Regions from separate parts of the Nocardia sp. NPDC056100 genome, predicted to be linked through region 3. Evidence: riboswitches for the same ligand, from Rfam matches in the RefSeq annotation. Region 3 holds a riboswitch; each other region holds the start of a gene.

Region 1 (7,646 bases), 670 kb from region 3:
TCGGCTCGGCGAGGCCACGGCGGGCTCGGTGTGCACGGCTGGGGATGAATTCACTGTGGATCTCCGGAGGGGTAGCGATCGGCGCCGAGCGGACGGCTCGGAATGCGGTGGCGCAGTTCGGGCGCCACCTCCGCCTGGAACAGTTCGAGACTTTCTCGGTGCTGCTTCTCGGTGCGGCCATCCGCGTCGGCGCTCAGGTGCAGCACCTCGTGACCGAGTTGCTCGTGGTAGCGGTGCAGTTTGTCCAGCACCTGCGCGGGTGAGCCGAGCAGGGCCGAGGAGCGCGCGGCGAAATCCTCGACGGTCTCGAACACGATGGGCACGTTGAACTTCGCGGCCGCGGCCTTACGGGCCTCGAAGATCGGGCGGTAGAGATCCAGTGCCTCCTGCGAATCCCGGGTGACCAGGAAACCGGCCGTGCCCGCGCCCACCAGCGCCTCCGCCGGATCGTGCCCGTAGGCCGCCCAGCGTTCGCGGTAGTGCCGGACCAGCGCCGCATACGGTTCGATCGGATAGGTGACATTCGCCGAGAACAGCGGATCACCGTGCAGCGCAGCGTAATCCGCAGATTCCTCGCTGGTGGCGCTGCCGTGCCAGATGCGCAGGCGCGGTTGCAGCGGGCGCGGCAGCGCCTTCGCCTCGGTCAGCGACGGGCGGAACTTACCGCTCCAGGTGACGCTGTCACTGGCCCACAGCTGCCGGAACAGTTCGTAGCCTTCGCGATTGCGCTCCCACTGATCCTCGGTGGTGACGTGGAACAGCTGCGCCTGCGCCGCGCCATTGCCCTTGCCGATGATCAGTTCCAGGCGGCCGTCCGAGAGATTGTCCAGGGTCGAATAGTCCTCGAAGGCGCGCACCGGATCCAGCAGGCTGAGCGTGGTGACACCGGTGAACAGCGCGATCCGATTCGTGACGGCGGCGATATGGCTGAGCACCACCGGCGGCGCGGCCGAGATGAACGGATCCTCGTGCCGCTCCCCCACCGCGAAACCGTCATAGCCGAGATCCTCGGCCAGGCGCGCGCTGTCGATCACCCGCCGCAACCGCTGCCGGGGAGACTCCTGGATGCCGGTGACCGGGTCCGGAGTGTGCGTGATCAGGGTCAGGAGAAGGAATTTCACGTGCTCAGCCCTTCTTCTTCGGCAGGCCGGGCGGGTTGATCCGGGAGGCCGTCACGGTCTCGTTCTTCAGACCCCAGCGGTCGATCACCTTCTGGTAGAGGCCGTGATCGATGGCGTACTGGATGGCCTCGTGGATCGGCACGATCAGGCCGTTGTCCTTCTTGACGAGCACGCCGATCTCGGCCTGCAGGGCATCGCCCGCACCGGAGAGGGTGCCGATCACCTTGGTCTGACCGGCGGTGACGGCGTGGTACTGCGCCGACGGGTTCGGACCCAGGTAGCCGTCCAGGCGGCCCGAGGACAGGCCCAGGTAGTAGTCGGTGATCTGCTGGAAGTAGGCGATATCGATCTTGGGCAGGCCCTCGGCGATATTCGCCTCGTTCCACTGCACCAGGATCTGCTCCTGATTGGTGCCGGAGCCGACGCCGATCCGCTTGCCCGCCACCGACTTTCGATCGGTGAAGGTCCAGGCCGCGTCCTTGGGAACCTCCAGCGCGAGATTGTCCAGGCGGTAGGTGGCGAAGTCGAACTTCTCCTTGCGCTCCTCGGTGACGGTCACATTGGAGATGAAGGCGTCCACCTCACCGGAATCCACCTTGACCGAGTTCTGCGCCCAATCCGCCGTGCGCAGATCGACTTTCAAGCCGAGGATGTCGGCGAAGAGATTGGCGAAATCCACTTCGGAGCCGACCGTGGTGCGATCGTCATTGGCCAGGAAGCGCAGCGGCGGCGCGGACGCCGCCGAACCGGTCACGATCAGCGTGCCGCGATCCCGGATCGCCTTGGGCACCTGCGCGGCAATGGAATCCACCTTGTCCGCGTGCACGCGGCCGGACTGCTGCGGGGTCAGATCGTAGGTCAGGCCGTTCACGGTGCGGGTGCTGTCCGCGCCGCCGTCGCCGTTACCGCACGCGCCGACGAACAGGCCCAGGATCGCGACCGCGAGCGCGGTGCTTATCCGTCTGCGACGACTCGACAAAGACATGACAATCCTTCACTGAAAGGCAATGCGTCAGAGCGCATGCGAGAGAAAAGCTTTGGTGCGCTCGTGCGCGGGCTCGTCGAAGACCTGGGCGGGCGGGCCCTGCTCGACTATTCGCCCGGCGTCCAGCAGTACGACGGTGTCGGCCACCTCGCGGGCGAAACCCAGTTCGTGCGTGACGATCACCAGCGTGGAACCCGACCGCGCCAGATCCCGGATGACATCGAGCACCTCGCCGACCAGCTGCGGATCCAGCGCCGAGGTGGGCTCGTCGAAGAGCAGCACCTGCGGGCGCAGCGCCAGCGCACGGGCGATGGCCACCCGCTGCTGCTGACCACCGGACAGGCGGCGCGGATACTCATCGGCCTTGTCCGCCAGGCCGACTCGCTCCAGCCACCGCAGCGCCTCGGAGCGAGCCTCGGCCTTGGGCCGCCGTTGCGCGCCGATCAGCGCGAAGGCCACATTGTCCCGAACCGTCTTGTGCGGGAAGAGATTGAAGTTCTGGAAGACGAAACCGATACGCGAACGCTGCCGCAGGATCTCGCGCTCGGGCAGTTCGTGCAGCCGATTACCCTTGCGGCGGTAGCCGACCAGCTCACCGCCCACCCGGACGGTTCCGGCATCCACCTTCTCCAGGTGATTGATGGTGCGCAGCAGGGTCGACTTCCCGGAGCCGGACGCACCGAGGATCACGGTCACCTCACCCGCGCGCACCGCCAGATCCACCCCGCCGAGCACCTCGAGATCGCCGAAAGACTTTCGGATGCCGCGCAATTCGACGGCGTACTCGCTCATCGCTCGCTCCCCTTCGCGAAGTGGCGTTCGATGTAGTACTGCGCGACGTTCAGGATCGAGGTGAGCACGATGTACCAGACCGTCGCCACCATGAGCAGCGGCACCACCCGGCCATTGCGGCCGAAGATCACCTGCACCTGGTAGAACAGCTCCGCGATCGCCATCGTCGAGACGATCGAGGTGCCCTTGAACAGGCTGATCACCTCATTGGCCGCATTGGGCAGAATCCCGCGCATGGCCTGCGGCGCGATCACCCCGAAGAACTGCCTGCGCCAGGGCAATCCGAGCGATCTGGCCGCCTCCCACTGGCCCTGATCCACCGAAATGATGCCGGCGCGAATGATTTCCGCCGAATACGCGGCCTGATGCAATGCCAAACCGATGACGGCGGCGGTGAATCCGCTGATCACGCCATTCACATCGAAGGTGTAGAACGCCGGTCCGAACGGCACGCCCAGCGACAGCGTCTTGTACAGGTACGCGATATTGAACCAGAACAGCAATTGCACGATCAGCGGAATGGACCGGAACAACCAGATGTAGGCCCACGAAATGGCTTGCAGCACCGGATTTTTCGACAGCCGCCCGATCGCGAGCCAGACGCCGATGAAGAAGCCGAGCAGGGTGCCCCAGAACGTCAGCTCGATGGTCACCTTCAGTGCCGAGAGCACCGAGGCGGCCGTGATGTACTGCGCGAACGTGGACCAGTCCCAGCCCGGATTCACGGCCAGGCCGTGCGCGAACTGCGCGACCAGCAGCAGCGCGATGCCGCCGACGACCCAGCGCCAGGGATGGCGGGTGGGTGCGACGGTCAGCGCGCCGTCGTCATGATGTGCGTCCTCCTCCCGGGAATCGGGCGGCGCGGCAAGGGTACTCATGTGGATCTGTCCTCCATCGGTCCCGGCGGTAGCACCCGCACCCGATTCGGGGGGTTGCTGCGACTTCTACGAGCCAGGTCTCTCGGTCGCTCTGGATGGTGAGGATGACGTTACGAGCCGGTGCGGCGACTGTCTCCGGTCCGGATCAACGTGAATTCAATGGCGCGGCAGTATCTCTCGGCGGCTCCGCCGCACGCCGTCCCGGCCGGTCAGCTGGCGGCCTCGGTCAGTCCCGGCGGCGCGCCGTCGTGCAGCGAACGGAATCCGCTGCGGTGGAACACCAGCGGCTCGGTATCGGGATGCGCGGTCAGCCGGTGCACCCGCAAGAGCACCACCGCGTGATCGCCCGCCGGAACCTGTTCGTGCACAGAGGCTTCCAGCCAGGCGCTGGCGCCCGCGATGAACGCGGCATTGCCGTGCCCGCTGCGCAGCTCCACATCCCGGAACCGGTCACCGCTGCGCGAACTCAGACTGCGCGCCGCGGCCTGCTGCTCGGTGCCGAGCAGGCTCAGCCCCAGCAGCGACGCCTTCTCCAGCCGCGGCCAGGTCTCCGAGGAGTACTGCACGCACAGCGATACCAGCGGCGGATCCAGCGATACCGGCACGAAGGTGCTCACCACCATGCCGTGCGGCACCCCGCCGATCCGCGCGCAGACCGCCACCACTCCACTGGGGAAGTGCGCGAAGGTCTTTCGCAGATCCGCCCCATCCACCGTCGTGAGTGCGGCCGCATCGCCGCGAATCGAGGTCAGCTCACCCATCACCCCAGTGCACCACCGCGGGCGCACTCCGGACAGCATTGGATTCACGGAGATCGCAAGGAAATACGACGAACCCGCTCGGTCGTTCGACCGAGCGGGTTCGTCCATCCTCGCGGTGCCATCCATTCCGACCGGGACCATCGGCGGAACGGATGCGTCCGGACTACTTGGCGGGCTGCACCGAGGGCTGGTTGATGGTGGTGAAGTACTGCGCGGCAGCCAGAATCGCGACCGGGGCGGTCACGAACAGCTGGCCCGCCAGGGTGCCGAGGAACCCGATGACGCTCATGCCGACGATGCAGCCGAACACCGCGCCGCCCAGGGCGCCGAACATGGCAGTCAGCGCACCGGTCACGGTGGCCAGGGTGGCGCCGCCGATGAGGCAGCCGACGGCCGCGCCGCCGATGCCACCGACCAGGGTGCCGATGGTGGCGCCCATCGCGACGGTGTCCTTCAGGCGGTTCCAGGCCGCCTGCTCACGGTCGTAGTCGGTCTTCCACGGAGCCTGGTTCTCATAGGGCAGCGCGACCGGCTGGTAGACAGCCTTGTCGACCTCGAACTCCGGGGTCAGGGTCGCGGTGCGATCCTTGATCTCGGCCGCGATCGGGAAGACGAAATCGTCCACCCGGAAACTCAGTTCCGAACCCGCGACCGTGGCGCCATTGGCGGCCTTGATCTTGAACACACCGTCCTCGACCACCAGCGAACCCGCATCGGTGTGAATGACCGTATTCGTCTGGGAATTGGTGGCCGTGAAATTGATTGCGGCCGAATCCGATTCAGGAGCGGCATTGACCGTGCCCGCGGACACGCCCAGAGCTGCCGTCACCAAAACGGCGACAGCAGCGAATTTACTCATCTTCATGTACTGCTTCCCTCATCTCTCGTGCAGTGCGTCGGCAAGCATCGAGCAAGACAGGGCCGGGCGGGAGTCTTGCAACCCTGATGATTCGAAGTATTGACAGCAACGGCCCCCGCTCGAATTGTGTGAGCGGGGGCCGTGCCGCGGAACTGTGAAACCGTGGAAACTACTTCGCCGGCGCCTGCAGCGACGGCTGGTTGATGGTGGTGAAGTAGTTGAACGCGGCGATGATCGCGACCGGAGCGGTAACGAGCAGCTGGCCCGCCAGGGTGCCCAGGAAGCCGATGACGCTCATACCGGCGATGCAGCCGACGATGCCCGCGGGCAGCGCGCCGAACATGGCCGAGAGCGCACCACCGAGGGTCGCGCCCGCCACGCCGCCGATGACGCAGCCGACGGCCGCGCCGCCGATGCCACCGACCAGGGTGGCGATGGTGGCGCCCATGGAGATGGTGTCCGTCATACGCTTCCAGGCGGCCTGCTCACGGTCGTAGTCCGACTTGAACGGGGCCTGATTCTCGTAGGGCAGGTTGACCGGCTTGTAAACAGCCTTGTCCGCCACGAACTCCGGGGTCAGGGTCGCGGTGTGATCCTTGATCTCCGCGGCGATCGGGAAGACGTAGTCGTCGACCCGGAAGTTGAGCTCGGTGCCGGCGACGGTGGTGCCGTTGGCGGCCTTGATCTTGAAGACACCGTCCTCGACGACCATCGAACCGGAGTCGGTGCGAATGACCGTATTGGTCTCGCTATTGGTGGAGGTGTAGTTGATGACGCCCGCATCAGCGGCTTCGGGAGCCGCACCGGCGGTGCCCGCACTGACGCCCAGGGCAGCGATCAGCAGCGCCGCGGTTGCGGCGAATTTCTTCGAAAGCATGTGTTCGTTTTCCTCATCAGGCGATCCGCAGGGGGAACCAAGAGATCGAATCGTTGATACGAGAACACAACATGACTCGAGGGTGCCCGGAACATGAACATGTCCCGGGCACCCTCGAAATCCGCCCCGAAAACTACTTCGGCGCCACGAAAGGCTGATTGATCGTGGTGAAGTACTGCGCCGCCGCGAGAATCGCGACCGGTGCGGTAATGAAGAGCTGCCCGAGCAGGGTGCCCAGGAAGCCGATCGCCGCCACACCCGCGATGCAGCCGACGATTCCGGCCGGGAGCGCACCGAACATGGCGGTCAGCGCACCGGTCAGGGTGGCGCTCACCGCACCGCCGATGACGCAGCCGATGGCCGCGCCCGCGATACCGCCGACCGCGGTGCCGATGGTGGCGCCGGCACTGATGGTGCTGGTCAACCGGCTCCAGGCGGCCTGCTCACGGTCGTACTCGGTCTTCCACGGCGCCTGATTCTCATAGGGCAGCGCGACCGGCTTGTACACCGCGTGCGCCTCGTCGAACTGCGGGGTCAGGGTCGCGGTGCGATCCTTGATCTCCGCGGCGATCGGGAAGACGAAATCATCCACCCGGAACGACAATTCGGTGCCCGCGACGGTGACGCCATTGGCGGCCTTGATCTTGAACACACCGTCCTCAACCGCCAGGGAACCGGCGTCGGTCGAAATGAGGGTGTTCTTCTCGGTATTGGTGGCGGTGTAGTTGATGGCACCGGCATCGGCTCCCGCGGGAGCCGCTCCGGCAGTTCCGGCACCGATGCCGAAGGCAGCGATCAACAGCGCCGCGGTCGCGGCGAATTTCTTGGAGCGCATGTTTTCTTTTTCCTCATCAGGTGGTTCGCAGGGGAACCCAAAGATCGAAACCTTGACACGAGAACGCGAGATAGCTCGGCGATGCCGCCGACATGAATAGTTCCGCGATCCCTCGGCAATAGCCGTACGGAATTACTCGGCGGGTGCGGCGACGTGTTGATCGATGGTCGTCAATACCTCGAACACACCAACTGGGGCGGCTTCGAGCTGCTCTGACGCCGGTATCGCGACCACCTCGATCCCGGCGTACGTCCTCATCTTCATCTGTACTGCTTCCCTCACCACTGGCTGAACGAGCTGATGGCGGCAAGCATTAAGCAAATTGCCAGGTTCCTGGAGGTTAAAAACCAGCTTGATTCGATAGAGGGGGCAACCCCATCACTTCACTTTGGCGGCCGCTTTGGCCTGTTTCTTGAATTCCCGTACCTGCGATAGGGATTCGGCATCGGTCACATCGGCGACCGAACGGCGGGAATCCTGCTCGCCGTAGGCGCCCGCGGCCTCGCGCCAGCCCTTGCCGGTGAAGCCCTTCTGTTTG
Region 2 (7,646 bases), 1.6 Mb from region 3:
GCCGCGCGCCGCGCGCGCCAGCTCCATGGTCTCCGCCATGAGCTTGCTGACCGCCTCGGTTTCGGTCAGGAAGCCGTCGTGCCCATCGCGCGAATGCACGATCTCCAGGCCCTTACAGCCCGGCAGCAGATCCGCCAGCTCCTGCTGATTGCGCAGCGGGTACAGCCGATCCGAATCCACGCCGCCGACCACGACCGGCACCGGCGTACTCTGCAACGCCGCCTCGACGCCGCCGCGCCCGCGGCCAACGTCGTACCGGTTCAGCGCCTCGGTGAGATAGACGTAGGTGGCCGGATCGAAGCGCGAGATGAGCTTGTCCGACTGGTACTCCAGATAACTCTGCACCGCGTAACGCCCACCCTCCCAAGGGTTTTCATCACCCTGGGCATGGTTCTCGAAACGGTGGTCGAGTTCGGCCTCGGCCCGGTAGGTCAGATGCGCCATGCGCCGGGCCAGACCCATACCGGTCATCGGGGCGCGCCCGGTGCCGTAGTAGTTACCGCCCTGCCAGTCCGGATCGGACTTGATGATGGCGATCTGCGTGGTCTGCTGCCCCAGCTGATCCGCGGTGGCGCGGGCGCTGGCCGCGAGCACCAGCGCCGCCCCGACCCGTTCCGGATAGCCGATCATCCACTCCAGCACCCGCATACCGCCCATGGATCCGCCGACCACGGCGGCCAATCGGTCGATGCCGAGCAGATCGAAGAACTGCGCCTCCGCGGTCACCTGATCGCGAATGGTGTACTCGGGAAACCTTCCGCCCCAAGCCTTTCCGTCCGGAGCCAGCGAGGACGGGCCGGTGCTGCCCTTACAGCCGCCGAGCACGTTGATGGCGATGACACACCATTCCCGGGTGTCGACGGCCTTACCGGGACCGATGGTCCCGTCCCACCAACCGGCGGAGTCGTGATGCACATCCGCCGGGCCGACCACATGCGAGTCACCGGTGAGCGCGTGCTCGACGAGCACCACGTTATCGGCGGTCGGGGATAGTTCGCCCCAGCGTTGCACGGCCAGCGTCACATCGGGAATGACGGCCCCGGTCTCCAGCGCGACATCCCCGATGGAGAAGCTGGCGAGCGTCCCGTCCGGCGGCGGTAGTAGCGCCGCCGCGGTCGGGACGGTGGTCTTCGAATCCGTATCGGCGGTCAACTCGCGGCCGCCGTCAGTCCGTTGCGCAGATCCGCCAGAATGTCGTCGATTCCCTCGATGCCCACGGCCAACCGCACCAGACCTGGGGTGACGCCGGAAGCGAGCTGCTCCTCGGGCGTCAGCTGGGAGTGGGTGGTTGAGGCGGGGTGGATCACGAGCGAACGCACATCCCCGATGTTAGCGACATGGCTGTGCAGCACCAGAGCGTCCACGAACTTCTTGCCCGCATCGATTCCGCCGGCCAGCTCGAACGACACGATCGCGCCGACGCCCTTGGGTGCCAGTTGTTTGCCACGCTCGAACCAGGGTGAGTCGGAAAGCCCCGCGTAGTACACCTTCTCGACGCCCGGCTGCTGCGTCAGGAACTCCGCGACCGCCTGCGCGTTGGACACGTGCCGCTCCACCCGCAGGCTCAGCGTCTCGATGCCCTGGGCGATCAGGAACGCGTTGAACGGCGCCACGGCCGCACCCAGATCGCGCAGCAGCTGTACGCGCGCCTTGAGCGCGTACGCCGGTGCGCCCAGATCCGCGAAGACCACACCGTGGTAGCTGGGATCGGCGGTGGTGAAGCCTGGGAAACGCGAGTTGCCGTCGGCGTCGGTGACGGTCCAGTCGAAGGTGCCGCCGTCCACGATCACGCCCGCGACGGCTGAACCGTGCCCGCCCAGGTACTTGGTCGCCGAATGCACCACGATGTCCGCGCCGTGCGCGAGCGGCTGGATCAGGTACGGCGTGGCGACCGTGTTGTCCACGATCAGCGGCACACCGGCGGCGTGCGCGACGCCCGCGATGCCCGGGATATCCAGGATCGAGCTGCTCGGATTCGCGACGGTCTCGCCGTAGAACGCCTTGGTATTGGGCCGCACGGCCGCTTCCCACTGCGCCAGATCATCCGGATCGTCCACGAAACTGACCTCGATGCCCAGCTTGGGCAGCGAGTAGTGGAAGAGGTTGTAGGTGCCGCCGTACAGGTGCGGGCTGGACACGATGTGATCGCCCGCCTGCGCGAGGTTCAGGATCGCGTAGGTCTCCGCGGCCTGCCCGGAGGCCAGCAGCAGGGCCGCCACACCGCCCTCCAGCGCCGCGATGCGCTGCTCCACCACGTCCTGGGTGGGGTTCATGATGCGGGTGTAGATATTGCCCGGTTCGGCGAGCCCGAACAGCGCGGCGGCGTGATCGGTATCGCGGAACGCGTACGAGGTGGTCTGGTAGATCGGCAGGGCGCGCGCGCCGGTGGCGGCGTCGGGGGCTTGGCCGGAATGGACCTGCCTGGTCTCGAAGGACCAGTTGCTGGGATCCGTATCGCCGTTCGCGGGGGAGGCGGAGGGCGCGGTCGAGTCACTCATGTCGTGCTCCAGGTGGAAAGGTCGCCGGAATCGGCGGAGGCGGACGTTATCGGAAGGCGAATTGGCTTCGACAACAACACATCTCGGGTCCTCCTACAGTGCGCTTGCGCTCGGCCTTCGAGCGCCTGGTCTTCACCCGGAGCACCCCGCCGCTGCTGGAGGGTTGCCGATCAGCGAGCCGGGGCTTGGCGCTGATGCTCTTGACCTTGGCGCAGATTCTAACGGGGCGGCGCAATAGCCTCGGCGACGGGGAGGGCGCAGCTGCGAATGAACTCGTTGTAGGCGGCCATCACATTGGTGATGAGGTCGCGGGCCGACGCGGGGGTGGAGCAGTCCGGGAAATTCGAGTCCGCGTCGAACTCGCATTCCATGCCCACGCGCACGATGCCGTGCCAGGTGGTCGAAATGAGCCGCACCGGCATGGAATTGGGGTCCAGGCGCAGGCGTTCGGCCAGCACCGTGGTCATGGACAGGGTTTTGGTGTCGGCGGCGGCCAGGCTCTCGGCGCGGACGGTGGCATTGCTCAGTGAGATGCGCTGCATCTGCTGGAACCAGCGGAAGGGCGCGGGATTGTCGCCCTCGATGACCTGCTCGACGGTGGCCCGGAAGGCGTTGAGCAGGGCTTGCAGTTCATTGCCGGTGATCGGCTGCGCGCGCAGTTGCTCGGCCAGGGCCTTGCCCATGTCCTCGACCGGGGCGATGACGATCGCCTCTTTGCTGTCGAAGTAGCGGTTGATGGTGCGCGGTGAGACATCGGCCTCATCGGCGATCTGTTCCACGGTGGTCGCGTCGAATCCCTGCGTATCGCAGAGCCGCAGTGCCACATCGATGATCCGCGTCCGGGTCTGCTGCTTCTTGCGCTCGCGCAGGCCCGGGCGATGCCGCTCCAGGGTGTGCTGCTGCTGCGGGGAATCAGCGATCGTCGACGACTCGGCCATGCCCTCATTGTATAGCCGTCCGGTGTGATTGTGACGTTAACGGTCAACTGTCTGATTGCGACACTTTTCTCTTGACGCCAAATGTCGGGCGGTGCCACGATGGAGCGAGCTGTTCGAACCACTCCCGAGGAGACGGCATGACCACTGGGACCGCGATCGACGCGCCCAACGAAACATCAAGTCAGGCAGGCGCTTCCAAGCGCTGGCTGGCGCTGGGCGTGATCGCCATGGCCCAGCTGATGGTGGTGCTGGACGCGACCATCGTCACCATCTCCCTGCCCTTCGCCCAGCAGGACCTGGGCATCAGCGATGGCAACCGGCAGTGGGTGCTCACCGCGTACACCCTGATCTTCGGCGGCCTGCTGCTGCTCGGCGGCCGGCTCGCGGATTACCTCGGCCGCCGCCGCATCTTCCTGATCGGCCTGATCGGCTTCGCCGCGGCTTCCGCGCTGGCCGGTCTGGCGCAGAACACCGCGGAGCTGTTCGCGGGACGCGGTTTGCAGGGCGCGTTCGGCGCGCTGCTGGCCCCGGCGGCGCTGTCGCTGGTGTCGGTGACCTTCACCGAAGCCAAGGAGCGTGCGCGCGCGTTCGGCGTGTTCGCGGGCGTGTCGGCGGGTGGCGCGGCCATCGGCCTGATCGTCGGCGGTGCGCTCACCGAATACGCCAGCTGGCGCTGGTGCCTGCTGGTGAACACCCCCATCGCGCTGCTGGCGTTCGCCGGCGCCATCGCGTTCGTCATCAAGGACGTCCCGGCCCCGCGCACCGGCGGGTACGACCTGCCCGGCGCGATCACCGCGACGCTCGGCCTGGTCTCGGTGGTCTACGGTTTCAGCCGCGCGGCCGATGACGGCTGGGGCGCGGCCAGCACCCTGTCGCTGCTGGGTGTGGGCGTGGCGCTGCTGATCGCATTCGTCGCCATCGAGCGGCGTACCGCGAATCCGCTGCTGCCGCTTCGTATTCCGGGTGAGATCAATCGCGGCGGATCGTTCCTGGTCGCGCTCATCACCCCGATCGCCATGTTCGCCATGTTCCTGAACCTGAGCTTCTACCTGCAGATCACCCTCGGGTACTCCGCGCTCAAGGCGGGTGCGGCGTTCCTGCCCTTCCCGCTCGGCATCGTCATCTCGGCCGGTATCGCCAGCGCCGTGCTGCCGAAGCTCGGACCGCGGCCGGTGATGCTGGTCGGTGCGCTGTTCGGCACCGCCGGACTGCTGTACCTCGCGCAGCTCGAGCTCGGCGACAGCTATGCCACGCATGTGCTGCCCGCGATCCTGTTGATCGCGCTCGGTATGGGTGGATTGTTCGTGGCCATGCAGACCACCGCCCTGCATCAGGTCGATGACAAGGATTCCGGTGTGGCCTCGGCGCTGCTGAACGCGGCGCAGCAGGTCGGCGGTTCCATCGGCACCGCGCTGTTGATGACGCTGTCGGTGCAGGCGACCGAACGGTATGCCCGCAATCACCCGACCATCGACAATGTGGTGGCGCGCGCCTCGATCCACGGTTACGACATCGCGTTCTACGCGGGCGCGGGCTTCTTCCTGCTGACCATTCCGATCATCGCGTTCATGATTCGGGATAAGCCGGAGAATCTGCTCGAAGGTTCCGAGCACGTGCACGTCGGAGTCTGATCCGCACGAATTCGCACCCCCGTCGAGCTATGCGCGGCGGGGGTGTTTCGTGCCCTGGATCACGCCATTGCTACCTGTGAGTAACTCGGATGGGGTCCCGCACAGCGGGGGCTGCCCGCGCGGTGAGGTCGGCACCAGCAGTACGCTCGTCTTGTTTGGCGCGCACCGCGCGGACCTGGTACCAGAGGTCCCGAGGAAAACGCCGGGCATATACGTTGTTTGTTGAACAGCCGGGGTTCCCGCTCACAAGCGTGCTCACCTGGCCGTGCAATGGGAGCACCACCTTCCTAGGAGGACACGAAGTCCAATGTCCAAGATTAAGGTTGAAGGGACCGTCGTCGAACTCGATGGCGACGAGATGACCCGGATCATCTGGCAGTTCATCAAGGACAAGCTGATCAACCCGTACCTCGATGTGAACCTCGAGTACTACGACCTCGGCATCGAATACCGCGACAAGACCGATGATCAGGTCACCGTCGACGCGGCGAACGCCATCAAGAAGCACGGCGTCGGCGTCAAGTGCGCGACCATCACTCCGGACGAGGCCCGGGTGAAGGAATTCGATCTCAAGAAGATGTGGCGGTCGCCGAACGGCACCATCCGCAATATCTTGGGCGGCACCATTTTCCGCGCGCCGATCATCATCTCGAATGTGCCGCGTCTGGTTCCGGGTTGGACCAAGCCGATCATCATCGGCCGTCATGCCTTCGGTGATCAGTACCGCGCCACCGATTTCAAGGTGCATCAGGCGGGCACGGTCACCCTGACCTTCACGCCGGAGGACGGCTCCGAGCCGATCCAGCACGAGGTCGTGCGCATGCCGGAAGACGGCGGCGTGATCATGGGCATGTACAACTTCCAGGAGTCCATCCGCGATTTCGCGCGTGCCTCGCTGAATTACGGCCTGCAGCAGAACTACCCGGTGTACCTCTCCACGAAGAACACCATTCTCAAGGCCTACGACGGCATGTTCAAGGACACCTTCGAAGAGGTGTACCAGACCGAATTCAAGAAGGAATTCGACGCCGCCGGCCTGACCTATGAGCACCGCCTCATCGATGACATGGTCGCCTCCGCGCTCAAGTGGGAGGGCGGCTACGTCTGGGCCTGCAAGAATTACGACGGCGACGTCCAGTCCGACACCGTCGCACAGGGTTTCGGCTCGCTCGGCCTGATGACCTCGGTGCTGCTCACCCCGGACGGCCGCACCTGTGAGGCCGAGGCCGCGCACGGCACGGTCACCCGGCACTACCGCCAGTACCAGCAGGGCAAGCCCACCTCCACCAACCCGATCGCCTCGATCTTCGCGTGGACCCGTGGCCTGGCGCATCGCGGCAAGCTGGACAACACCCCCGAGGTGATCGGCTTCGCGCAGACCCTCGAAGAGGTGGTCATCAAGACCGTCGAAGACGGCCAGATGACCAAGGACCTCGCCCTGCTCGTGGGCGGCGACCAGGGTTACCTCACCACCGAGGAATTCCTCGGCGTGCTCGACGCCAACCTGGCGCGCGCACTGCGTTGATCAACTCTCGGGCTCTCAGGGGTTCCCCCTGAAACCCCAGGAGCACAGGGCCGCAAGCTGGTTTCCCTCCGAAACCGCCGGGCCCGAGGGGCGTCTCGACGTCCCGGACGCGCTCATGCGTCCGAATCGCGCTGATGCAACGTGAACAGCGCCGCAGCGGCGAACCGATGGCGGCCGGGACCGATCGTCCCGGCCGAGCCCATCCCTTCGCCCCCTACGCATTCCGGGCACCTGTCCCGCCATTCGGCGGCGCGGGTGCCCGAACTGTTTTCCGGGACTTTCTCCCGACCACTCCTTTTGGGGTCATGAAACTCTCATGAATGGCGGGGGAGGATGGGCCGGTTGGCGGGCGAGTAGGAGTTGTGGTGGGTATCGGGAGCGATTTGCGGCGGGTGGTGCGCGGGCGGGTGCTCGTGGCGGGGGACGAGGGGTTCGAGGGGGCTCGGACGCCGTGGAATGTGGCTGTGGAGCAGCGGGTTTCGGCGGTGGTCGAGGTCGCGGACGCCGCGGATGTGGCGGCCGTGGTGGAGTACGCGGCCAAGGTCGGGGTGGCGGTCACTGTGCAGGGGACGGGGCACGGGGCCTCGGCGGCGGCGGATGGGACGGTGCTGGTGCAGACCGGCGGACTCGCCGATATCGCGGTCGATGCCGGGGCGCGGACGGCTCGGGTGGGGGCCGGGGTGCGGTGGGGTGCGCTGTCGGAGCGGACCGCGCCGTACGGGCTGGCGGGTGCGGTGGGAAGCTCGCCGGTGGTGGGGGTTACCGGGTACACGCTCGGGGGCGGGCTCGGATGGTTCGCGCGCAGTAGGGGATTCGCGGCGAACGCGGTGCGGGCGGCGGAGGTGGTGCTGGCGGACGGCACCCGGATGCGGGTGACCGCCGAATCGGATCCGGAGCTGTTCTGGGCGCTGCGCGGTGGCGGTGGGGACTTCGCGGTGGTGACGGGACTGGAGTTCGAGCTCTTCGAGACCGGGCCGCTGTACGGCGGCCGCATGCTGTGGGATGCCGAGCGGGCAGCGGAGGTGTTCGCGGCATTTCGCGAAGCGACGGCGGA
Region 3 (7,646 bases):
ATGCCGCCCTTGGGCACGTCGTAGATGGACGCGCCGACGGTGCTGTAGTACTCGCCTTCGAAATCGACGCGATCGCCGGTCCACAGCGCGCGCATCAGATCCACCGATTCGCGCAGGCGCGCGAAACGCTCCTTGAACTCCGGCCATTCGCCCTTGTATCCGGTGGCGATCTCATTGAGCGCCTCGCCCGAGCCGACACCCAGCATCACGCGATTCGGGTACAGGCAGCCCATGGTGGCGAACGCCTGCGCGATCACGGCCGGGTTGTAGCGGAAGGTCGGGGTCAGCACCGAGGTGCCGAGCAGAATCCGCTCGGTGCGCTCACCGGTCGCGGCCATCCACGCCAGCGAGAACGGGGCGTGCCCGCCATTGTGCCGCCACGGCTGGAAATGATCGCTCACCGTCGCGCTGTCCAGGCCGTGCTGTTCGGCCGCGACCGCGATCTCCACCAGCTCTCGCGGACCGAACTGCTCAGCCGACGCCTTGTATCCGAGTTTGAGGTCTGTCACCGCGCCACTCCTTCGCCTTGTGCGCTTGGTCATGCGGGCCAACCTCCCGCGCCGCCGTTCGGATTCCCGGTTTACGGCTCCCTTCGCACCCTAGTCAGCGATGTGGCGGGGGTCGCACCCACCCGACACAACGGGGATAGCGGACAATTGGCCCGTGACCTCTTCCGAAGAACCGATCCTGTCCTACCTCACTGACATGGACGGGGTTCTCGTACACGAGAACCACATGGTGCCCGGAGCCGACCAGTTCCTGGCCGAACTGCGCGATAACAACATCCCGTTTCTCGTGCTGACCAACAATTCCATCTACACCGCGCGCGATCTGCAGGCCCGGCTCCGGCACACCGGACTCGATATCCCGGTCGAATCGATCTGGACCTCCGCGCTGGCCACCGCCACCTTCCTCAAGGAGCAGCGGCCGAACGGAACCGCCTATGTCGTAGGCGAATCCGGGCTCACCACGGCGCTGCACGAAATCGGATACGTCCTGACGGACAGCGATCCGGACTATGTCGTGCTCGGCGAGACCCGCACGTATTCGTTCGAGGCGATCACCACCGCGATCCGCCTGATCTCGGCGGGCGCGCGATTCATCGCCACCAATCCGGACCCCACCGGACCCTCGCGCGAGGGCATCCTGCCCGCCACCGGTTCGGTCGCGGCGCTCATCACCCGCGCCACCGGCAAGGAGCCGTACTACGTGGGCAAGCCGAACCCGCTCATGATGCGGTCCGCGCTGCGGCGGATCGGCGCACATTCACAATCCACCGTCATGATCGGCGACCGGATGGACACCGATGTCATCTCCGGTCTGGAGGCCGGTATGCGCACCATTCTGGTGACCACCGGCATCTCCACCCAGGCCACCGTCGAGCAGTACCCGTACCGGCCGACCGCAGTACTGCACTCGGTCGCGGAACTGGTCGGCAAGACCAAGTCCCCGTTCGAGGTCTGAAAGACGCAGCAGTTACTCGGATTCGATGGCTTCGAGCGCGGCCGACAGGTCCGTGAGCGAATCCACGATCCGGGTGAAGCGCTCCATGCCCAACTCGGCCACGAGCCGCGCGGCCCACTCGGCGTGCTGCGGGTTGATCCGCCGCACCGCTGCACGACCCTCCTCGGTACCGGCCACCAGCTTGGCGCGTTTGTGCTGCGGATTCGGGCGGTATTCGGCAAAACCCTTCTCCACCAGCAGATCCGCGATGCGCTGCACGCTCTGCCTGGTGATGCCCATCTCGCGGGCGATGCCCGCAACCGGCAGCGGTTCGTGCAGCACCGCGCCCAGCACCTGCCACCAGGCCGCGGTGAGCCCGGCCGGATTGGCCAATTCCTCTGCGATGGCGAGGAATTGGCCGTTCAGCTTGAAAGACGTGATCGCCGCCGTACTGAAGAGTTCCTGCTCGGTGCGGGTCATGCCGTCGCCGCGGCGCGGCTCTCCTCGTATTCGGCGAGCGTGAAGAAGCCCGCCGGATCATTCTTGCCGTAGAGCAGGTACCACGCCTCGAGGATGTGCGGTTCGAAGATATTCAGGCGGCCCAGGATGGCGCGGGCGAAATCGACCGGCAGGGTGCCACTGGCGGTGATGAGATCACCGTCGGTCACCGCGGGCTCGTAGACGAAGCCCTCACCACCCGAATATCCGCTCATGGCAAGGTATTCCGCCGCATTGCTGGTGTGCTTGCGGCCATCCAGCAGACCCGCGCTCGCCAGGCCGAAGGTCGCACCACAGATGGCGGCGACCGGGACACCGGCGGCGAGGAATGCGCGCGCCTTCTCGGCGAAGGCGTTCAGCTCACCGCTCTCCCAGGTGGCCGAGCCCGGCAGGATCAGCATGGCGCTGTCGGCGGGCGAGAGTTCATCGAGGGTGAGATCCGGCGTGACCCGCATACCGCCCATGGAGACGACGGAATCCTTTGTGGCCCCGACGGTTCGGACCTGCCACTCGCCGGGCTCGCGATGCCACAGCGGGCGGTTGATATGCGCGGTGGCGAACCCGGGCTCCCAATCGGAGAAGGTGTCGTACACGGCCAGGTGAACTGTTTTCGTCATGACAGTATCCTGTCATGTTTGACAGCATGCTGTCAACACTTCGTCCCGAAACGACGAAGGGCCGGAACCATGACGGTTCCGGCCCTTCGAGCTTTACGGTCAGCCCAGTGCGCGACCGAGATCGTTCAACAGATCCTCGACATCCTCGAGCCCGATCGAAATCCGCAGCACGCCATCGGAAAGACCGATGGCCGCACGGCCTTCCGGGCCCATGGCGCGATGCGTCGTGGTCGCCGGATGCGTGATCAGCGTCTTGGAATCACCGAGGTTGTTGGAGATATCGATGATGCGCAGACCGTTGAGCACCTCGAACGCGCGCTTCTTGGCCGCTTCGGGCTGCGCCTTCAATTCGAAGGTCACCACGGTGCCGCCGCCGGACATCTGGCTCCGGGCCAGTTCGTACTGCGGATGCGACTTCAGGAACGGGTACTTCACCCAGGCCACGGCCGGATGCTGTTCCAGGAACTCGGCGATGCGCAGCGCCGACTCGGTGGACTGGCGCACCCGCAGCGGCATGGTCTCCAGACCCTTGAGCAGCGTCCACGCGTTGAACGGGCTCAGCGCCGGACCGGTATGGCGCATAAGGGTTTTCACCGGGCCGTCGATGTACTCCTTCGACCCGAGAATCGCGCCGCCGAGCACCCGGCCCTGACCGTCGATGTGCTTGGTGCCGGAGTAGACCAGCACATCAGCGCCGAGATCGAAACCGCGCTGCAGCAGCGGGGTGGCGAAGACGTTGTCCAGCACCACCTTCGCGCCCGCCTTATGCGCGAGATCGCAGACCGCGCGCACATCGACCAGCGATTGCATTGGGTTGGAAGGGGTTTCGAAGAAGACGGCCTGGGTCGGCACCGACAGCGCCTCTTCCCACTGCGCCAGATCCTCACCGTCGACGAACACGGTCTCCACGCCCCAGCGCGGCAGGATCTCATTGGCCACCACGAAACACGAGCCGAACAGGCTGCGCGCGGCCACCAGGCGATCACCCGCGGCGAGCAGCGCGCCCAGCGCGGTGAACACCGCGGACATACCGCTCGCGGTGGCGAAGCACGCCTCCGCGCCGTCCAGCAGGCGCAGACGCTCTTCGAACATGGCGACCGTCGGATTGCCGTAGCGCGAGTACACGAAGTGCTCGATCTCGCCGGTGAACGCGGCCTCGGCGGCCTCGGCGCTCTCGTAGACGAAACCCGAGTTCAGGAACAGCGCCTCGGAGGTCTCGTCATAGCCGGAACGGCGCGTACCACCGCGCACACCCAGCGTGGCCGGGCCGACGCCCTCGGGTAGCGGCCGCTCGAACGAACCACCGGTGATCATGACTGCCTCCACGGAAGCCCATCGGCGCGCCAGCCTTCGCTGCCGCGGTGACCCTGCGCGTCCAGCGCGCCTTCGAAACCCTCGAGGACATTGAAAGAAGGGGAGATGCCGATCGCCGTGGCGGCGGTGGCCGCGCCGATGGAGCGCTGGCCGGAGCGACAGATGAAGATCACCGGCGCTTCCGAATCCGCGGCGCGCTCACGCAGAGCCTGCTGAAGTTGGTCCGTGAAGCGCGAATTGGGGGTACCGCTGGTGTCCACCCATTCGATCAGCGCGGTCGGCCGCCCGATGCCATTGGTATCGGGGACACCGACGAAACGCCATTCGGCTTCGGTGCGCACATCTACCAGCACCGCATCCGGATTGTCCCGCAACAGCTCCCACGCCTGCTTCGGCGTGATATCGCCCGCGTAGCTCACTTGTCGACCTCCTGTGAATCCGCACTTGCCGCACCGTTGCCCGATGCGCGGCCAGGTCGTCACCCGGAGCACCCCGCCGCGGAGGAGGGTTGCCGACCAGCCAGCCGGGGCTTGGCGCTGGTACTCATGACCTGGGATGAGATTGACCGAAAAATGGGCTACCTGTCAAACCGTGCGGGGTGTCGCGGCGGATCAGGAATCGCAGACCAGCCACAGACTGCCGGAACGGGTGAAGTGCCAGGTGGAGGTTGATTCCTTCCCGGCCGTATCGAAGGTGACCTGGGCGGTGGCCTTATCGCCGGACACCGCCGGATCGGTGAGTTTCACGAAGTCGAAGGCGGTGCCGTCACCCGCCTTGGCGGGGGCAAGCGGGGAGCGCTCCTCGCTGAATCCGTCGCAGACCACGCGGGGGTCCAGTGTGCCGGTGGCGCTGCGGGATTGGAGGAACTTGCGCGAGGCCAGGTCGAGCCGGTCCGAATCTGTGACATTCTTCTCAACCGGTGAAACCAGGGCGGCCACCACGATTCCGATGATGACCAGCACCAGCACGCCCGCCGCCACCAGGAACGGCAGCAGACTGCGCGCACTGCTCTGATCGATCGGTATCTGCTGGTCGTCGCCTTGTTCCATGACTCGATCATGCCCGGTCACGGCGGTGGCATCGGTCGCGACACCGGCATTCCGGGCTGCTGGACGTCCGCACAGTCGCGCGGCACCGGCGCGGGCGGGGGCTTCCGCCCACCGATAGAATCAGCAGAATTTCCGGACGAAAACGGAAATAGCAGGACCACGCAGCAACGCTGCAGCTTCGGGGATTCCAATGAAGGGCACCCCGGAGCGAGGGCGTCAACTTAGCCTAAGCTAAGAAAGACGGCTGAGACTTGACGGCAAGATAGTTCAACCAAAGGGTGCGCCAAGAATGACCGAACAAGCAGCGACCCGCCCGCTTCGTATAGCGATCGTGGGCGCCGGCCCGGCCGGAATCTACGCGGCGGACGCGTTGATGAAATCCGACGCCGACGTGAGCATCGACCTGTACGAGCGGATGCCCGCGCCGTTCGGCCTGATCCGCTACGGCGTGGCCCCCGACCACCCGCGCATCAAGGGCATCATCACCGCCCTGCACAAGGTGCTCGACAAGCCGCAGGTCCGCCTGCTCGGCAATATCGACTACGGCGTCGACATCAACCTCGAGGATCTGCAGCGCTTCTACGACGCGGTGATCTTCTCCACCGGCGCGAACGCCGACCGCGCGCTCGAGGTCCCGGGCATCGAACTCGACGGCTCCTACGGTGCCGCGGACTTCGTGTCCTGGTACGACGGCCACCCGGATGTGCCGCGCGAATGGCCCCTGGAGGCCGAGAAGGTCGCGGTCCTGGGCGTCGGCAACGTGGCCCTGGACGTGGCGCGCGTGCTCGCCAAGACCGGCGACGAACTGCTGCCGACCGAGATCCCGCCGAACGTGTACGAGGGCCTCAAGCAGAACAAGGCCCTGGAAGTGCACGTCTTCGGACGCCGCGGCCCGGCGCAGGCCAAGTTCACCCCGCTCGAGCTACGCGAACTGGACCACTCGCCGACCATCGAGGTCATCGTCGATCCCGAGGACATCGATTACGACGAGGGCTCCGAGGCCGCACGCCGGCACTCCAAGCAGGTCGACATGATCTGCAACACCCTCGAGCAGTGGGCCATCCGCGACGTCGGCAACCGCCCGCACAAGCTCTTCCTGCACTTCTTCGAGAACCCGGCCGAGATCCTCGGCGCGGACGGCAAGGTCGTCGGCCTGCGCACCGAGCGCACCGCGCTCGACGGCACCGGAAACGTCAAGGGCACCGGCGAATTCAAGGATTGGGACGTCACCGCCATCTACCGCGCGGTCGGCTACCTGTCGCAGAACATCCCCGCCCTGCCGTTCGACGATCAGGCGGGCACCGTGCCCAACGAAGCCGGGCGCGTGCTCATCGACGAGAACGCCGACGGTGCGGCTCGCTTCATGCCGCAGACCTACGTCACCGGCTGGATCAAGCGCGGACCCGTCGGCCTCATCGGCCACACCAAGGGTGACGCCAACGAGACCATCGCCTGCCTGCTCGACGACGCCGCGAACTTCACCGCGGCCGCCGAACCGGAACTCGATGCCGTCACCAAGTTCCTGGAGGACAAGGGCGTCCCCTTCACCACCTGGGCCGGTTGGTACCGCCTGGACGCGCACGAGCGCGCCCTCGGCGAGCCCGAAGGGCGCGAGCGGGTCAAGGTCGTCGAGCGCGAGGACATGCTGCGCGCCAGCGAACCGGACAAGGTTTCCTGATCAACCTGGTTCCCCTCGACTGACCTGGCCCAATCCGACAGGTGGACAAGGTTTTCCGCACTTGTCACCGTTGTGAGGCATGCTGATCACGTGTTCGATGCCCATCTCCACATCTTCGACCCGCGGTTCCCGCTGGCCGAGAACGAGGGCTACCTGCCCGACCCGTACACCGTCGCCGATTATCGACGCCGCATGCAGCGCTTCGATATCGACGGCGGCGCGGTGGTCAGCGGGTCGTTCCAGGGCACCGATACCAGCTATCTCCGGGCAGCCCTCGCCGAATTGGGTGCGGGCTGGGTCGGCGTCGTCAATCTGAACGAGGACGCCACCGACGCCGAGATCCTGGAACTCAACCGCGCGGGCGTGCGCGCGGTCCGGTTCAATTTCAAGCGCGCGGGCGGCGATATCGTCGGGCTCACCATGCTCGCACTGCGGGCCTACGAGCTCGCCGGATGGCATGTCGAGCTGTACATCGACGGATCGATGCTCGGCTCGCTCGAACCGGTCATCACCAAACTGCCCAAACTGTCCATCGATCACATGGGCATGTCCGACGATTGCCTGCCCTACCTGCTGAACCTGGTCGATCGCGGTGCCAAGGTGAAAGCCTCCGGCTTCGGGCGGGTCGCCATGAATGTCGGCATGGCGCTGCGCAAGGTGCACGCGGTGAATCCCGAGGCGCTCATGTTCGGGTCCGATCTGCCGGGCACCCGGGCCGGGCGGCCGTTCCTGGACTCCGATATGCGGATAATCTCCGATTCGGTCGGCAATGATCTGCACAAGGTATTGGACGACAATGCGCGCGCCTTCTACGGACTGCCCGCCAAGGAACGCCGTATCGAGGATCCGACGCCGACCGTGCCGCTGTTCGGACCGGAGTCGCCGACGCTGCGACTACACCGTTCCGAACTGCCGCTGCCGCCGCCGGACACCCTGCCGCTACCGCGGATCGACCCTAGGTCGCGATAGCGGCGATCAGCCAAACACCCGCTGCCAGTAGCGCACCGAACAATTCGACCAGCATGGACAGGCCGACGCCCTTGAGCG
Region 4 (7,646 bases), 850 kb from region 3:
CCGGGCCCCGGCGGCCATGGTGCAGCAGGTGACGGGTCAGCCGGTGGGCGGGGTCGCCCCGGTCGGGCATCCGATCAACCTGCCCACGTACATCGATACCGCGCTCGCGCGGCATTCGGAATTGTGGGCGGCGGGCGGGCATCCGAACACGGTATTCCGCACCACTTTTGGTGAGCTGGTTCGGATAACCGCTGGTCTGGCGATTGACGTCGATTGAGTGCCGGCGAATTTCCGCACCGGATGGAATATCCGGCGGGCCGTGGACGTAGGTTCGGAAGGTGACCGATTCTCCGACGCCTGGCGCCGAGCTCCATGTGCCCGACGACCTGAGCGGCATCACCGCCCAGCAGTATCGCGCCGCCATGCGCCACTATCCGGCCGGCGTCACCATCGTCACGCTGAAATCTCCGGACGGGCCGGTCGGTTTCACCGCGACCTCGTTCGCCTCGCTGTCCGCGCAGCCGCCGCTCATCTCGTTCAATATCGCCGAGACCTCGTCCAGTATCGCGGCCATGTCGCAGGCCGAATCGGTGGTGGTGCACTTCCTGGGTGAGCATCAGAAGCATCTGGCGCAGCGGTTCAGTCGCAGCGCCGAGGAGCGATTCACCGACCGGTCGCTATGGACCACCCTCGAATCCGGCGAACCGGTATTGCACGGCACCCCGATCTGGGTGCGCGCGACCGTGCACCAGCTGATTCCGATCGGCGATCACACCCTGGTGATCGGCCTGGTCACGCGGGTGCACGACAACACCGAGGACGCGCCCGCCGTCGGCCCGCTGGTCTACTACAACGGCGTCTACCACCGCGCCGAGATCGCCGACTGACTCACGCCGCCGCCGAGGCGACGGTTCCGATCCCCAGCGCCGCCAGAATTCCGGCGCTCGCCTGCTCCAGCCGATCCCGCACCTTCGGCTTGCGCAGCAGTTCCACCGCGCGCGAGGCCGCCACCGCCAGCAGCACCATTTCGATTGCGGCGATGGATGATTCGATCGCGCCCAGGGTGAGCGTATTCGCGAATGTCACATGGGTGAGGAACTGCGGCAGCACCGCGAGATAGAAAAGCCCGACCTTCGGGTTGAAAATACAGGACAGCAACCCCGCGGCGAATGCGGAGCGAATCGATGACGCCCGTTCCCGCGACCCCCGCGCGGCCAACTCCGACTCCGCGTCCGCGAGCCCCTTACGATGCGCCATGAGCGCCCGAATCCCCAAGTACAACAGGTAGATTCCGCCGATCACCTTCAGGCTGCGATAGGCCGTGGCCGACTGCTCCAGCAGCGCCGCCACCCCCGCCGCGACCACCACCGCCCAGACGATCCCGCCGAACGCCGATCCGGCCGCCGCCGCGATCCCCGGACGCGGCCCGGCCATCGAAAAACGCAGCACCAGAAAGGTATCCGGGCCGGGGGTCAGGGCCAGCAGCACGCACAGCCCGAGAAAGCTCAGCAGCAGGGGAATACTCACCCGTCCATGGCAACCCACCACGGGCCACGGCGCAAGTGTTTTCACCACGCATGAGAAAGCCGCCGACGTTCCGGAGGAGAAACGTGCGGCGGCCCTCGGAGCGGCAGAGATTCAGTTCCGCGCGCTGAATTCCGCGCCCAGTTCGCGGAACACATCGGTGTTCATCGTGAACGCGAGGCGGGCCTCATCGAGCACGCGCTCGACATCGGCGCCCTCGATGGGCAGTCCGTCCAGGTTCTCCCGGTACTCGCGCTTGAACGCGGCCGGATTCGAGATGTCGTCGAAGACGTAGAAGCGCACGCCGTCACCCTTCTTGGGCAGGTTCCACAGCTTCTCGGCGGTACCGCGAATGACCTGGCCGCCGGACAGATCACCCAGGTAGCGGGTGTAGTGATGCACCACGTAGCCGGCGGACCATTCGGTCGCGCACTCCTCGATGCGGGCGGCGTAGGCGGCGGTCGAGGGCAGCGGGGTCAGCTCATCGCGCCAGTTCGCGCCGCCGAGGTAGGCCAGATCGGCTTCCAGGGCGGCCAGGCGGGCCAGCCCCGGCTGTACGAACGGTCCCGCGACCGGATCGGAAGCCAGTGCGGCGGAATGCTTTTCGAGTGCCTCGTAGACGAACCAGAGCTGCGAGGTGTAGCGGTAGAAGGCTTCCACACCGAGCTCACCGGTGAGCAGATCGCGCATGAAGGTGGAGTGCTCGGCCTCGGCGTGCTGCTGTTCGGTCGCGCTGCGGATGAGCGTCGAGAACGGCGCGGCGGTGCTGGTGTCCAACATGGTCGAGCTCCTCGTTCGGTCGAAAATCTACGTCTCGGGGCGCCCACCTTTGGATACCCTAACTTCCTCTCCGACCATACGCTTCAGCAACGATCTCGCGATTCGACCTTTTCGGCCCTCCCGATCCAACTTTCGGATGATTTTCGCGGCGGGGTTGACAAGAACCGCGATCTTCTGCAAGCTCTTCAACCAGGTCATGAGTACCAGCGTCAAGCCCTGGCTAGCTGGTCGGCAACCCTCCTCCGCGGTGGGGTGCTCCAGGTGACGACCGGGCCGCCGCCCGACCGGGCGCGGCAAGCGCGGACTCTCGATCATTCATTTCTTTTGATCGCGTGTCCCTTGCCCGATGGGATTTCGTGATGACTGCTTTCGCCGACCAGACCTGTGCCGCCCTCGCCACCGTTTCCGGTTGTGAGCTCCAGGTACCGCTCGTGCAGGGTGGAACGATTCGCTACGCCAACTTCGACTATGCCGCCAGCGCACCGGCTTTGGCGCAGGTCACCGCCCGCGTACAGGATCTGCTGCCGTTCTACGCCAGCGTGCACCGGGGCGCGGGTTACGCCTCGCGCGTCTCCACCGACTGCTACGAATCCGCTCGCGGTTCGGTCGCCCGCTTCCTCAACGCGGCCGACGATCAGGTCGTGGTCTTCACCCGCAACACCACCGATTCGCTGAACCTGCTGGCCTCCTGCGTACCCGGTGACACCGTGGTGCTCGATTCCGAACACCACGCCAATTTCCTGCCGTGGACCCGCAACGGCCGCCGCGTGGTGCCGATCGCGGACACCATCGAGGAGACCATTCAGCGCGTGGTCGCCGAACTGTGCACCAAACCCGCTGCGCTGCTTGCCATTACCGGTGCGTCCAATGTGACCGGGGAACTGCTCCCGCTGGAGCGCCTGGCCTGGATCGCGCACCAGTGCGGCACCCGCGTGCTGGTGGACGCCGCCCAACTGGCCCCGCACCGCCGCATCGACCTGGCGACCAGCGGTATCGACTACCTGGCCTTCTCCGGCCACAAGGCGTACGCCCCGTTCGGCGCGGGCGTCCTGGTCGGCCGCCGCGACTGGCTCGACGCCGCCGAGCCGTACCTCGCGGGTGGCGGCGCTGTCCGCTCGGTCAGCGCCGACAGCGTGGAGTGGGCCCCCGCCCCGCAGCGCCACGAGGCCGGTTCCCCCAATGTGCTGGGCGTGGCCGCCCTCGCCGCCGCCTGTGACGCACTGGCCGAAATCGACGAGACCACCCTGCTCGAGCATGAGCAGTACCTCACCCACCGCCTGCGCTACGGCCTGAAAACCGTTCCGGGCGTGAACTTCCTGCGCATCTGGCGGGACAGCACCGATGCCGTCGGCATCGTCGCCTTCACCGTCGACGGATTCGAACCCGGGCAGGTCGCGGCCTACCTTTCGGCCGAACACGGCATCGGCGTCCGCGACGGCCGCTTCTGCGCTCACCCCCTGCTGTCCCGCCTCGGCGTCGACGCCGCCGTGCGGGCCAGCATCGGCCTCGGCACCACCGCCGCCGATGTGGACCGCCTCGTCAATGCCATCGCCGCCCTGGTCGAGAACGGTCCCGCCTGGGATTACGCCAAGACCGAAGGCCACTGGAACCCCACCCCGGAGACCCGCCCCTTCGGCAGCTCGGCCGACGGCGCGGCTCCCTGCGCGATCTAGAACACCAGGTAGCGCCGGGCGAGTTCTTCCACGAAGGGGTCGTCGTCGGCGACGGCCTCGAGGATATCGAGATCGTCCTGCACCGAAACCTGGCGTCCGTCTTCCTGATCCGGATCCGGCGGCCCGTCCTCATCGAGCTGCCGGATCAGTTTCGCGCGCACGCGCTCCTTCAGCGAATCACTCATAGCCAGAGCATGCCCGGTTTGCCCGAGGTAATTCGGCCAGGCACGCCGACCGATCACACCGGCGCGAGCCAGCTCCCCCACGGCGTATTGCGGACAACCGTATATAGGACAAGGAAAGCCAGCGTCACCCACAGGGCCACCCTGGGCAGCACCCGCGGTAGCGGCGGCGGACTCGTGCGCCCGCGGAACCCGCTCACCAGCCAGGTCCCCCACCACACCAGGAACCCCAGCAGCAGTGGCACCAGCAGGATATTGCTGTGAATGGCGTCGAGCACCCGGCCGTCGGTGAGATTGTGCAGGCCGCGCAAACCGCCGCACCCGGGGCACCAGTACCCCGTCAATTCCTTGAACGGGCACAGCCCGTACGACCCGGACTCATGCGGATCGCGAAAGTGCAGTAGCGCCAGGCCACCCGCCACCACGGCACCGCCGAGCAGCGGCAATCCGGCACTCAGCCACCTGGGGTGAGCAGCGGATTCGGCGTCGCGCGCCTGCACGGTTTCCACCAGACAACCGTAACCGGGCCCGCCCCAACCCGCCATATTCCGCACGACTTCGCACTCCCAGACAGTGCGGTTGACACTCCGTACCCGTGGGTATGCTTCCCCTGCAACGGTTTTCGATCCAGCGGGAGGTAGCTCACATGAACCGACGCCGGACCGACAGCGGCAGAATCACCCGTGCGGCACTCTCCGCGGGCGCACTCGCGCTCATCATCGTCGCCAAAGCGGGCAGCATGACCTTCGGCTACTCATTCCCCAACAGCCTGCTGATCCTGCTGGTGGTCGCGGCGATCGTCGGCGCATACCTGCTGTTCCAGCGCCGCGAGCGCCCCGGCTCATCGGGCACGAGCCCCACTCCGCCTGCCGCTCAACGGGTCACCGGCCCGGCCGCGACTCAGCAGACCGCCGACCCCGCCGCCGCGGTGGCCACCGTTTCCGCGCAGGCGTTGATCTCGAATCATCAAGAGCCGCCCACCATGCCGGTGCACTACAGCGTCGCCACGCCTGATGATCCACCGACCGTCGGCATCGTCGGCACCCACGATGATCCGCCGACCGTGGGCCTCAGCGAATCGGTGCCCGTTCGCTGACCGGTGCGGTGAGCGCGCCCGCGAGCATATCGATGATCTCCGCCCAGGCATTCGCATCGCCCGCCGCGACCCGGCCCGATTCCACCGCCCGCTCATGATCGGCCAGCAGCGCGAACAGCATGGTCGGCAGCGCGCGCAGCCGGTGCACCCGCAATCGCGGTGCGAGCGTGGTCATTTCATCACCGAGCCGCTGCATGATCACCCGCACCGAGGTGCGCCGATCGCTCTCCAGATTCGAGGCGTCGGTGACCGCGGGATGGGTGTGGATCTGTTCCAGGAAGCGCGCGTAATGATGGCTGCCCTCGCTCGCCCCGAGTTCGAACATCGGCACCACCAGCGCCTCCAATAGCGCGTGCACCCCCGCGCCCGCGCCGACCTGTTCCGCGAGCATTTCCAATCGCCGCACCTCGAGCGCGCCGAGTCGCAATTCCACGACGGCCTCGATGAGTCCGTCGCGCGAGCCGAAGTGGTACTGGATCGCCGAATTGTTCCGCTGTCCGGCGGCCGCGGCGATATCGCGCAGCGGTACCGCCTGCCCGCGTTCGGCGATCAATCGCTCGGCCGCGAAGATGATCCGCTCCCGCGCCTCGTTCACTCCCACAGGTGCAGAATAGCCGCCCACCAGCCGATAAAGAACTCATCCTTGACAGTTAAGCACTTGTTCTTAAAGCTCTGAGTGACTGCCATCACTCGATAGGACTGCATCCGATGATCCTGGACACCTTCCGACTGGACGGCCGCGTCGCCGTCGTCACCGGCGCCGGCCGCGGAATCGGCGCCGCGACCGCGCTCGCGCTGGCCGAAGCGGGCGCCGATGTCGCGCTCGCCGCCCGCACCCCCGCGCAACTCGAGGAAGTCGCCGGCAAGATCCGCGCCCTGGGCCGCCAGGCGGTGATCGTCCCCTGCGATCTGAACGATCTCGACACCGTCACCGCCTTCGCCGATACCGCCGCCGCCGAACTCGGCCGCCTCGATATCGTCGTCAACAATGTCGGCGGCACCATGCCGAACACCTTCGCCACCACCTCCCCGCAATTCCTGGAGGACGCCTTCCACTTCAATGTGTCCACCGCGCACGCCCTCACCCAGGCCGCGCTGCCGCACATGCTGAAGAACGACGGCGGTTCGGTGGTCAGCATCTCCTCGATGATGGGGCGCGCGCCCGGCCGCGGCTTCCTCGCCTACGGCACCGCCAAAGCCGCACTCGCGCACTGGACCCGGATGGCCGCCTCGGACCTGTCCCCGCGCGTGCGCGTGAACGCCATCGCCGTCGGCTCGGTCCTCACCTCCGCACTGGAAGTCGTTGCGCAGCAACCGGAAATCAAAGCCAAGATGGAGGGCGCGACCCCGCTGCGCCGCCTCGGCGAGCCCTGGGAGATCGCCGCCGCCATCGTCTTCCTCAGCTCGCGGGCGGGCGGCTACATCACCGGCAAGATCCTCGAGGTCGACGGCGGTATCGAAGCACCCAACCTCGAGCTCGGCCTCCCCGACCTGTGAACCGGAGTCAGCCATGAAATACCGTGTCGTGCAATGGAGTACCGGCAATGTCGGCCGCCGCACGCTCCGCAATATCATCGCCCGCCCCGAACTCGATCTGGTCGGCGTATGGGTGTCCAGTGACGCCAAAGCCGGTCGGGACGCGGGCGAACTCGCGGGCCTGGATCTGGAAACCGGCATCACCGCGACGACCGACGCACAGGCTCTCATCGCCCTGAAACCGGACTGCATCGTGCACACCGCCATGGCCGACGACCGGCTCATGGAAGCGGTCGAGGACCTGAAGATGTTCCTGCGCGCGGGCATCAACGTGGTCTCCAGCAGCCCCGTCTTCCTCCAATTCCCTTACGGCACACTGCCGGACGAGGCCATCGACCCGATCATCGCGGCCGCGAACGAGGGCAATGCCTCACTCTGGGTGAACGGCATCGATCCGGGCTGGGCCAATGACTGGCTCCCGCTCCTGCTCTCCAGCGGTTCCGAGCGCATCGACGCCGTCATCTGCTCGGAGATCATGGACTACTCCACCTACGACAACCCCAAAGTCCTGTTCGACATCATGGGCTTCGGCAGCGCCCTCGACGACCTGCCCCTGCTACTGCAACCCGGCGTCCTCACCCTCGCCTGGGGCAGCGTCATCCGCCAGCTCGCCTCCGCTCTCGACGTCGAATTGGATTCCGTCACACAGCATTACGAACGCCTCCCCGCTACCGAGGAACTCCTCGTCGGCAAACGGGTCATCGCCCCCGGCACCGCCGCCGCCCTGCGCTTCCAAATCCACGGCGTCCGCGCGGGCCGCGAAATCCTCACCCTCGAACACGTCACCCGCCTGCACCCCGACCTGGCACCCGACTGGCCCCAACCGGCCGGAAAAGGCTGCTACCGAGTGGAAATCAAAGGCGACCCCGACTACCTCCTGGACCTACAGCTCTACAGCAACGGCGACCACGCCGA

Evidence for each region. A riboswitch is a leader RNA that binds a small molecule or an ion and turns the genes downstream of it on or off. The one in region 3 is predicted to bind S-adenosylmethionine.
Region 1: another riboswitch for S-adenosylmethionine. It lies ahead of ACFC0O_RS25680 (amino acid ABC transporter permease); the one in region 3 lies ahead of ACFC0O_RS22625 (rhodanese-like domain-containing protein).
Region 2: another riboswitch for S-adenosylmethionine. It lies ahead of ACFC0O_RS29650 (bifunctional o-acetylhomoserine/o-acetylserine sulfhydrylase); the one in region 3 lies ahead of ACFC0O_RS22625 (rhodanese-like domain-containing protein).
Region 4: another riboswitch for S-adenosylmethionine. It lies ahead of ACFC0O_RS26465 (aminotransferase class V-fold PLP-dependent enzyme); the one in region 3 lies ahead of ACFC0O_RS22625 (rhodanese-like domain-containing protein).

The regions. Positions count from the first base shown of each region.
Region 1 is NZ_JBHJVY010000003.1:759,084-766,729, reverse strand. Features, by position in the region: gene ACFC0O_RS25700 (ABC transporter substrate-binding protein) at 1-18, opposite strand, end outside; gene ACFC0O_RS25695 (LLM class flavin-dependent oxidoreductase) at 51-1,121, opposite strand; gene ACFC0O_RS25690 (transporter substrate-binding domain-containing protein) at 1,126-2,106, opposite strand; gene ACFC0O_RS25685 (amino acid ABC transporter ATP-binding protein) at 2,134-2,898, opposite strand; gene ACFC0O_RS25680 (amino acid ABC transporter permease) at 2,895-3,776, opposite strand; SAM riboswitch class I at 3,787-3,878, opposite strand; gene ACFC0O_RS25675 (flavin reductase family protein) at 3,986-4,537, opposite strand; gene ACFC0O_RS25670 (hypothetical protein) at 4,701-5,402, opposite strand; gene ACFC0O_RS25665 (hypothetical protein) at 5,566-6,273, opposite strand; gene ACFC0O_RS25660 (hypothetical protein) at 6,407-7,108, opposite strand; gene ACFC0O_RS25655 (hypothetical protein) at 7,241-7,372, opposite strand; gene ACFC0O_RS25650 (HhH-GPD-type base excision DNA repair protein) at 7,487-7,646, opposite strand, start outside.
Region 2 is NZ_JBHJVY010000003.1:1,729,231-1,736,876, forward strand. Features, by position in the region: gene ACFC0O_RS29645 (homoserine O-acetyltransferase) at 1-1,152, opposite strand, end outside; gene ACFC0O_RS29650 (bifunctional o-acetylhomoserine/o-acetylserine sulfhydrylase) at 1,149-2,498, opposite strand; SAM riboswitch class IV at 2,594-2,704, opposite strand; gene ACFC0O_RS29655 (helix-turn-helix domain-containing protein) at 2,717-3,436, opposite strand; gene ACFC0O_RS29660 (MFS transporter) at 3,574-5,067, shown strand; gene ACFC0O_RS29665 (NADP-dependent isocitrate dehydrogenase) at 5,375-6,592, shown strand; gene ACFC0O_RS29670 (FAD-binding oxidoreductase) at 6,958-7,646, shown strand, end outside.
Region 3 is NZ_JBHJVY010000003.1:85,921-93,566, forward strand. Features, by position in the region: gene fgd (glucose-6-phosphate dehydrogenase (coenzyme-F420)) at 1-542, opposite strand, end outside; gene ACFC0O_RS22605 (HAD-IIA family hydrolase) at 706-1,464, shown strand; gene ACFC0O_RS22610 (MarR family winged helix-turn-helix transcriptional regulator) at 1,477-1,923, opposite strand; gene ACFC0O_RS22615 (type 1 glutamine amidotransferase family protein) at 1,920-2,558, opposite strand; gene ACFC0O_RS22620 (O-succinylhomoserine sulfhydrylase) at 2,658-3,872, opposite strand; gene ACFC0O_RS22625 (rhodanese-like domain-containing protein) at 3,869-4,291, opposite strand; SAM riboswitch class IV at 4,308-4,423, opposite strand; gene ACFC0O_RS22630 (hypothetical protein) at 4,484-4,921, opposite strand; gene ACFC0O_RS22635 (FAD-dependent oxidoreductase) at 5,211-6,599, shown strand; gene ACFC0O_RS22640 (amidohydrolase family protein) at 6,690-7,568, shown strand; gene ACFC0O_RS22645 (DUF456 domain-containing protein) at 7,555-7,646, opposite strand, start outside.
Region 4 is NZ_JBHJVY010000003.1:937,805-945,450, reverse strand. Features, by position in the region: gene ACFC0O_RS26485 (YbaK/EbsC family protein) at 1-217, shown strand, start outside; gene ACFC0O_RS26480 (flavin reductase family protein) at 363-827, shown strand; gene ACFC0O_RS26475 (LysE family translocator) at 829-1,467, opposite strand; gene ACFC0O_RS26470 (biliverdin-producing heme oxygenase) at 1,579-2,244, opposite strand; SAM riboswitch class IV at 2,437-2,550, shown strand; gene ACFC0O_RS26465 (aminotransferase class V-fold PLP-dependent enzyme) at 2,604-3,917, shown strand; gene ACFC0O_RS26460 (hypothetical protein) at 3,914-4,102, opposite strand; gene ACFC0O_RS26455 (DUF2752 domain-containing protein) at 4,156-4,608, opposite strand; gene ACFC0O_RS26450 (hypothetical protein) at 4,746-5,195, shown strand; gene ACFC0O_RS26445 (TetR family transcriptional regulator) at 5,170-5,796, opposite strand; gene ACFC0O_RS26440 (SDR family oxidoreductase) at 5,904-6,692, shown strand; gene ACFC0O_RS26435 (diacylglycerol kinase) at 6,706-7,646, shown strand, end outside.